2 regions of the Streptomyces sp. NPDC005925 genome follow, and region 2 is predicted to be linked to the other one. Evidence: predicted binding sites of a transcription regulator. Region 2 holds the regulator's gene; the other holds the start of a gene.
What was found. Region 2 encodes HrcA, which represses chaperone genes, less so after heat shock. Its sites were predicted from a motif close to TTNGCACTCNGNNNNNCNGAGTGCNAA; they were not measured.

Region 1 (4,413 bases), on a different contig from region 2:
AACACCGTCGCCGCGTGCGGGCCCTGCGGCTTGACCTTGCGGCGCAGCTCCTCCGGTTCGACGGCCGAGCCGCGCTTCTTCACGGTCAGCACCCCGACCTGCCGCTCCCGCAGCAGCGCCTTCAGCTTCTTGACGTTGAAGGGCAGGTGATCGGTGATCTCGTAGGCGGTGGCGTACGGGTTCGGCCGCAGCGTGTCCGACGTGACGTACGCGATGGTGGCGTCGAGCAGGCCGCCGTCGAGCTGTTCGGCGACCTCGGCGACCAGGTGGGAGCGGACGACGGCGCCGTCGGGCTCGTAGAGGTACCGGCCGACGGGGCGGACGGCGGGGTCGGGCAGCCCGCGGGAGAGCAGGGTGCGCGGCCCCGGCAGCAGGGTGGCCCGTACGGCGCCCGGCTCGGTGCCGAACCACAGCACCGCCTCCTTCACGTCCCCGCCGTCGGAGATCCACTCGGCCTCGGCCGCCGCGGGCACCGCCTCGTGCGGGATGCCGGGGGCGACCTTGAGGGCCGCGTGCCGTGCCGTGCCGGCCGCCCGTACGGCCCAGGACAGGGGCGGGGAGTACGCCTCGGGGTCGAAGACGCGGCCCCGGCCGCCGCGCCGCGCCGGGTCGACGAAGACGGCGTCGAAACCGGCGGTGTCCACGTCCGTGACGTCCGCCTCCCGCACCTCGATCAGCTCCGCGAGCCCCAGCGCCTCGGCGTTCGCCCGCGCCACGGCCGCCGTCAGCGGGTCGCGGTCCACGGCGAGGACGCGGATCCCGGCCCGCGCCATCGCGATCGCGTCCCCGCCGATGCCGCAGCACAGATCGGCGACCGAGGCGACCCCCACCTCCGCGAACCTGCGCGCCCGGTGGGCCGCGACGCTCGCCCGCGTCGACTGCTCCACCCCGTTCGGCGTGAAGAACATCCGCCCGGCGTCCCCCGCCCCGAACTTCGCCACCGCCCGCTGCCGCAGCCGGGCCTGGCCGAGCGCCGCCGACACCAGCTCGGCCGGATGGTCGCGGCGCAGCCGGGTGGCGACGGCGAGTTCCTCGGCGGGGGCGGTGCCGCGGACCTCTTCCAGGAGGGCGCGGCCTTCGGGACTCAGCAGGGGAGCGAGGTCGTTCACCGGGTCATTGTGGGCCAGTCGGTGGACGGCGTGCCCGCGTCGGCGGTGTCGTGCCGGGTTCCGGCCGGCCGCCTGGGAGGATCCCACCCCATGCGGGCAGGACGACAAAACGATAAGAGCCGGGCGTTTCTCGCGGCCTTCCGTGACGTCGCAGCCTCCCGGGACACACGGGACACACGCATCCGAAGCGGCACCGGCCCACGCACCGTCGCCGCCGCCCTGGCCGCCCTGCTGCTCACGGCCTGCGCCCCCACCCCGCACGCCCCGGCCGGCCCGGACGCCCCGGGTACGAAGTCCCCGGGCCGCGGCTCCGACCGCACCTCGGACCACCCGCCCGCCCCCGCCCGCCCCGCCGTGCCCCGCCCCCTCCCCCCGGTGCTCGACCGCGTCCCCACCCGCGACCCGGTGGTCTTCCTGACGTACGACGACGGCGCCGAACGCGACCCGGCCTTCATCGACCTCGTCCGCGAGCGCCGCCTGCCGGTGACCATGTTCCTCACGGACAGCGTCGTCGGGCCGGGCTACGCGCACTTCGCCCGGCTGCGCGCGGTCGGCGCGAGCATCCAGAACCACACCCTCGACCACCCGGCCCTGCCCGGCCTGCCGTACGCCGGACAGCGCGCGGAGATCTGCGGCCAGCAGCACAAGCTCAGGTCCCGCTTCGGCGTCCGCCCCCACCTCTTCCGCCCGCCGTACGGCCGCTACGACACGACGACCCGCCGGGTGGCGGCCGGCTGCGGCATCCACGCGTTCGTCCTGTGGCGGGCGATGCTGGGCGGTGACGGCGGGCTCACCTTCACCGGCGGCACCCGGCGTCTCGCCCCCGGCGACATCGTCTCGCTCCCCTCCGCGGACGCCCCCGCCCTCACCCTGCGGGCCCGCACGGTCCGTCTCCTCGGGGAAATCGGGAAGCGGGGACTGAGAGTGGGCCGGCTCGAGGACTACCTCGCCCCGCCCGGAACCACCCGCTGAAGCCCCCTGAAGAGGGGCCGCCGAGGAGCGGAATCTTCCGCCGCGCCGCGCGCAATTGGCACTCCGCTTGACCGAGTGCTAATCGCGGTCATAGTCTCGGCTCTGGCACTCCCCACAGGAGAGTGCCAACAACGCGACGGGCAGGTCCGGCACCCGCGACGACGGATCCACCTGGTCGCCACCTCAGACAGTTAACCCCGTGAGATCTCCGAAGGGGGAGGTCGGATCGTGACGACCGCCAGCACCAAGGTTGCCATCAAGCCGCTCGAGGACCGCATTGTGGTCCAGCCGCTCGACGCCGAGCAGACCACGGCCTCTGGCCTGGTCATCCCGGACACCGCCAAGGAGAAGCCCCAGGAGGGCGTCGTCCTGGCTGTGGGCCCGGGCCGCTTCGAGGAAGGCAACCGTCTTCCGCTCGACGTCTCCGTCGGCGACGTCGTGCTCTACAGCAAGTACGGCGGCACCGAGGTGAAGTACAACGGCGAGGAGTACCTCGTCCTCTCGGCCCGCGACGTGCTCGCGATCGTCGAGAAGTAAGTCACCTCGACGCACAGCACCTTTGCTCGAACTGCGCCCCTGGCCCCCGCGACCTAAGAAGCCGGGCGCCCGGGGCGCAGTACTTTCACCCAGATTTCCGAGAGGGCTCACGCTCCCATGGCGAAGATCCTGAAGTTCGACGAGGACGCCCGTCGCGCCCTCGAGCGCGGCGTCAACAAGCTCGCCGACACGGTGAAGGTGACGATCGGCCCCAAGGGCCGCAACGTCGTCATCGACAAGAAGTTCGGCGCCCCGACCATCACCAACGACGGCGTCACCATCGCGCGCGAGGTCGAGCTCGACGACCCGTACGAGAACCTCGGCGCCCAGCTCGTCAAGGAGGTGGCGACCAAGACCAACGACATCGCGGGTGACGGTACGACCACCGCGACCGTGCTGGCCCAGGCGCTCGTCCGCGAGGGCCTGAAGAACGTCGCCGCCGGCGCCTCCCCGGCGCTGCTGAAGAAGGGCATCGACGCGGCCGTCGCCGCCGTGTGCGAGGACCTCCTCGCGACCGCGCGTCCCATCGACGAGAAGTCCGACATCGCCGCCGTGGCCGCGCTGTCCGCCCAGGACCAGCAGGTCGGCGAGCTCATCGCCGAGGCCATGGACAAGGTCGGCAAGGACGGTGTCATCACCGTCGAGGAGTCCAACACCTTCGGTCTCGAGCTGGACTTCACCGAGGGCATGGCCTTCGACAAGGGCTACCTGTCGCCGTACTTCGTGACGGACCAGGAGCGTATGGAGGCCGTCCTCGACGACCCGTACATCCTGATCCACCAGGGCAAGATCGCCTCCATCGCGGACATGCTGCCGCTGCTGGAGAAGGTCATCCAGGCCAACGCCTCCAAGCCGCTGCTGATCATCGCCGAGGACGTCGAGGGCGAGGCCCTGTCGACCCTGGTCGTGAACAAGATCCGCGGCACCTTCAACGCCGTCGCCGTGAAGGCCCCCGGCTTCGGCGACCGCCGCAAGGCGATGCTGCAGGACATGGCCGTCCTCACCGGCGCCACGGTCATCTCCGAGGAGGTCGGCCTCAAGATCGACCAGGTCGGTCTCGAGGTCCTCGGCTCCGCCCGCCGCGTCACCGTGACCAAGGACGACACCACGATCGTCGACGGTTCCGGCAAGACCGACGACCTGCAGGGCCGCGTCGCCCAGATCAAGGCCGAGATCGAGAACACCGACTCCGACTGGGACCGCGAGAAGCTCCAGGAGCGCCTCGCGAAGCTGGCCGGCGGCGTGTGCGTGATCAAGGTCGGTGCCGCCACCGAGGTGGAGCTGAAGGAGCGCAAGCACCGTCTGGAGGACGCCATCTCCGCGACCCGCGCCGCGGTCGAGGAGGGCATCGTCTCCGGTGGTGGCTCCGCGCTCGTCCACGCCGTGAAGGTCCTGGACGGCGGCCTCGGCAAGACCGGCGACGAGGCCACCGGTGTCGCCGTCGTCCGCAAGGCCGCCGTCGAGCCGCTGCGCTGGATCGCCGAGAACGCCGGCCTGGAGGGCTACGTCATCACCTCCAAGGTCGCCGAGCTCGACAAGGGCCAGGGCTTCAACGCCGCGACCGGCGAGTACGGCGACCTGATCAAGGCCGGCGTCATCGACCCGGTCAAGGTCACCCGCTCCGCCCTGGAGAACGCCGCCTCCATCGCCTCCCTCCTCCTCACGACCGAGACCCTGGTCGTCGAGAAGAAGGAAGAGGAAGAGCCGGCCGCCGCGGGCCACAGCCACGGCCACGGTCACTCCCACTGAGCGAAGGCCGCCCGCGGCCGCTTGAGTGGTACGACGCGTGAGGCGT
Region 2 (4,413 bases):
CGGTCACGGCCTGGGCGATGCGCCACTCCTTCGAGCCCGGGACCAGGTGGTCCACCAGGACACCGAGGCGTGCGCCGGGCCCGGGGGCGAAGTCGGCGACGATCGACGGCAGGTCGTCCACGCCCTCCAGGTACTCCACGACCACGCCCTCGAGGCGCAGGTCGTCGCCCCACACCTTCTCGACCAGTTCGGCGTCGTGCCGCCCCTCGACGTAGATCCGCCCGGCGCGGGCCACGCGCGCGCGTGCGCCGGGCACGGCCACCGAGCCGGACGCCGTGCGGGTGGGCCGTACGGGTCCGCCGGCCGGTTTCACCAGGGTCACCACCCGGCCCTCCAACAGGAAACCGCGCGGCTGCAGCGGGAACACCCGGTGGGCGCCGAACCGGTCCTCCAGGGTCACCGTGCCCGCCTCGCAGCGGATCACCGCGCCGCAGAAGCCGGTGCCGGGCTCCTCGACGACCAGTCCGGGATCGGCAGGGACCTCCTGGACGGGCCTCGATTTCTTCCAGGGCGGGGTCAGATCGGGGGAGTACACGCGAGGACGAGGGCCCACGGGGCCTTCGTCGGACGGGCGGTGGCGGGGGACGGGAGGGCGCATTCGCACGACGATAGGAGAAGCCGCCCCCGCCCGGTCACGACACGCCGAATCGCGCCGCCAGCTCGTCGCGCTGGGCCCGGACGAACGCCGCGCCCACGACCGCTCCGTGGCCGGGCACGTACAGCGCGTCCTCGCCGCCCAGGCCGAGCAGCCGGTCCAGGGCGGCGGGCCACCGGGCCGGTACGGCGTCCGGACCGGCCTGAGGTTCGCCGGACTCCTCGACGAGGTCGCCGCAGAACACCACCTCGCGGTCGCCCGGCACCAGTACGGCGAGGTCGTGGGCGGTGTGGCCCGGCCCCACGTTCGCCAGCAGGACCTGCCGGCCGTCGCCCAGACCGAGGGTCCACTCGCCGCTGACCAGGTGGCGCGGCGGCAGGAGCGCCCCGGCGGCCTCTTCCGCGGCCGCCCTGTCCAGCCCGTTGCGCACCGCGTCCGCGCGCAGCTCCTCCCGGCCGCGCGGCGCGAAGAGGCCGTCCATGCCGACGGCGCCGTACACCTCCGCCCCCGCGAACGCCGGGGTGCCGAAGACGTGGTCGAAGTGCGGGTGGGTCAGCGCGACATGCGTCACAGGGTGGCCGGTGAGCCGTTCCGCCTGCTCCCGCAGCCGGACGCCCTCGGCGAGGCTCGCACCGGTGTCGATCAGCAGCGCGGCGCCCGATCCGACGACGAGCCCGGCCGTGCAGTCCCAGCCCGGCAGCCGGCACCGGCCCACTCCGCCGGCCACGTGCTCCCATCCCAGCTCTTCCCAAGTCACCGTCATACGGCGACGCTAGCCCTGACGTCGTCCCCCGGCGCGGCGGGATCTTCCGGCACGGAGTGCGACCGCCCTTGCCCCCGGTGCACCCCCCGGCCGTACACTTGGCCGGGGAAGTCTGGCACTCGCACATGCCGAGTGCCAGGGACGACGGCGGACGACATCTGGAGGTGTGCGCGGTGCTCAGTGAACGCAGGCTCCAGGTGCTGCGCGCCATCGTCCAGGACTACGTCGGCACCGAGGAGCCCGTCGGCTCCAAGGCGCTCACCGAGCGGCACAACCTCGGCGTCTCCCCGGCCACCGTGCGCAACGACATGGCGGCCCTGGAGGACGAGGGCTTCATCGCGCAGCCGCACACCAGCGCGGGGCGCATCCCCACGGACAAGGGCTACCGGCTCTTCGTGGACAAGCTCGCGGGCGTCAAGCCCATGTCGCCGCCCGAGCGGCGCGCCATCCAGAACTTCCTGGAGGGCGCCGTCGACCTGGACGACGTCGTGGCCCGTACGGTGCGGCTGCTCGCGCAGCTCACCCGGCAGGTCGCCGTCGTGCAGTACCCGTCGCTGACCCGTTCGACCGTGCGGCACGTGGAGCTGCTGTCCCTCGCCCCGGCGCGGGTCATGCTCGTGCTGATCACGGACACCGGGCGGGTCGAGCAGCGGGTCGTGGACTGCCCGGCGCCGTTCGGCGAGATGGCGCTCGCGGATCTGCGGGCGCGGCTCAACAGCCGGGTCGCGGGCCGTCGGTTCACGGACGTGCCGACGCTGGTGGAGGACCTGCCGGAGGCCTTCGAGGCCGAGGAACGCGGCACGGTCGCATCGGTGCTGTCCACCCTCCTCGAGACGCTGGTCGAGGAGAACGAGGAGCGGCTGATGATCGGCGGCACCGCCAATCTGACCCGCTTCGGGCACGACTTCCCCCTCATGATCCGGCCGGTGCTGGAGGCGCTGGAGGAGCAGGTGGTGCTCCTGAAGCTGCTCGGCGAGGCCCAGGATCCGGGCGTGACCGTGCGAATCGGTCACGAGAACGCCCATGAAGGACTCAACTCCACGTCCGTCGTGTCGGTCGGCTACGGTTCGGGCGGCGAGGCGGTTGCCAAGCTCGGCGTGGTCGGACCGACCCGCATGGACTACCCGGGAACGATGGGAGCGGTACGCGCAGTGGCACGGTACGTCGGACAGATCCTGGCGGAGTCGTAAGTGGCCACGGACTACTACGCCGTTCTCGGCGTGCGTCGCGACGCGTCGCAGGAAGAGATCAAGAAGGCCTTCCGGCGGCTCGCTCGCGAGCTGCACCCGGACGTCAATCCGGACCCGAAGACCCAAGAGCGGTTCAAGGAGATCAACGCCGCGTACGAGGTGTTGTCGGACCCGCAGAAGAAACAGGTCTACGACCTCGGCGGTGATCCGCTCTCGCAGGCCGGGGGCGGTGGCGCGGGCGGCTTCGGGGCCGGCGGCTTCGGGAACTTCTCCGACATCATGGACGCGTTCTTCGGCACGGCGTCGCAGCGCGGGCCGCGCTCGCGCACCCGCCGCGGCCAGGACGCGATGATCCGCATCGAGATCGAGCTCGACGAGGCCGCGTTCGGCACGACCAAGGACATCCAGGTCGACACGGCCGTCGTGTGCACCACGTGCAGCGGCGAGGGCGCCGCCCCGGGCACCACGGCGCAGACCTGCGACATGTGCCGGGGCCGCGGCGAGGTCTCCCAGGTCACCCGGTCCTTCCTGGGGCAGGTCATGACGTCACGGCCCTGCCCGCAGTGCCAGGGCTTCGGCACGGTCGTCCCGACGCCCTGCCCGGAGTGCGCGGGCGACGGCCGGGTCCGCTCCCGCCGCACCCTGACCGTGAAGATCCCCGCCGGTGTCGACAACGGCACGCGCATCCAGCTCGCCGGTGAAGGTGAGGTCGGGCCCGGCGGCGGTCCCGCCGGTGACCTGTACGTGGAGATCCACGAACTGCCCCACTCGCAGTTCCAGCGGCGCGGTGACGACCTGCACTGCACGGTCACCCTCCCGATGACGGCGGCGGCTCTCGGTACGAAGGTGCCGCTGGAGACCCTCGACGGGCTGGAGGAGGTCGACATCCGTCCGGGCACCCAGTCCGGGCAGTCGATCCCGCTGCACAGCCGGGGCATCACGCATCTGCGCGGCGGCGGCCGGGGCGACCTGATCGTCCACGTCGAGGTGCAGACGCCGACCAAGCTCGACGTGGAGCAGGAGCGCGTACTGCGCGAGCTGTCCAAGCTGCGCGGCGAGGAGCGGCCCCAGGGGCAGTTCCAGCCGGGCCAGCAGGGACTGTTCTCGCGGCTGAAGGACGCGTTCAACGGCCGCTGAGGCACCGGCCGGCAACGCCCCCGTGGGGGCCCGGCGGGGCGGTGGCGCGAGGGCCGGAAGGCCCGGCTCCGCCGTCCCGGGGTGTGCATGGGCCGATTCGGACTTGTTCGGAGGACGTGACACCATGCCGTCATGTCCTCCGCACTGACCGATCTTCTCCCTCACCCGATCGTGCAGGCGCCCATGGCGGGCGGCGTCTCCGTGCCGCGGCTCGCCGCCGCCGTGTCCGAGGCGGGCGGGCTCGGGTTCCTCGCCGCCGGGTACAAGACCCCCGACGGCATGTACCAGGAGATCAAGCAACTGCGGGGACTGACGGACCGGCCCTTCGGCGTCAACGTGTTCATGCCGCAGCCCGAGACGCCCGACCGGGCCGCGGTCGACCTCTACGCCCGCCGGCTCATCGCCGAGGCCGACTGGTACGAGACCGAGCTGGGCGACCCGGACAGCGGACGCGACGACGGCTTCGACGCCAAGCTCACGGTGCTGCTGGAGAACCCGGTGCCGGTGGTCTCCTTCCACTTCGGCTGTCCCGCGCGGGACGTCGTGGACGCCCTGCGCCGCGTCGGCACCCGCACGCTGGTGACCGCCACCACCCCCGACGAGGCCCGTGCCGTCGAGGCCGCCGGCGCCGACGGCGTGATCGCGCAGGGCATGGAGGCGGGCGGTCACCAGGGCACCCACCGGGACTACCCGGAGACGGACGGCTCCGGATACGGGCTGCTCACCCT

Region 1: a site for HrcA is predicted at 2,137-2,163, ahead of groES (co-chaperone GroES). Genes of this name have one in related genera too.

The regions. Positions count from the first base shown of each region.
Region 1 covers NZ_JBEXVL010000010.1:104,720-109,132, reverse strand. The annotation lists gene ABZ354_RS15020 (methyltransferase domain-containing protein) at 1-1,109, opposite strand, end outside; gene ABZ354_RS15015 (polysaccharide deacetylase family protein) at 1,200-2,081, shown strand; gene groES (co-chaperone GroES) at 2,310-2,618, shown strand; gene groL (chaperonin GroEL) at 2,736-4,367, shown strand.
Region 2 covers NZ_JBEXVL010000002.1:110,425-114,837, forward strand. The annotation lists gene ABZ354_RS03235 (DUF3097 domain-containing protein) at 1-598, opposite strand, end outside; gene ABZ354_RS03240 (MBL fold metallo-hydrolase) at 633-1,358, opposite strand; gene hrcA (heat-inducible transcriptional repressor HrcA) at 1,532-2,548, shown strand; gene dnaJ (molecular chaperone DnaJ) at 2,549-3,685, shown strand; gene ABZ354_RS03255 (nitronate monooxygenase) at 3,818-4,413, shown strand, end outside.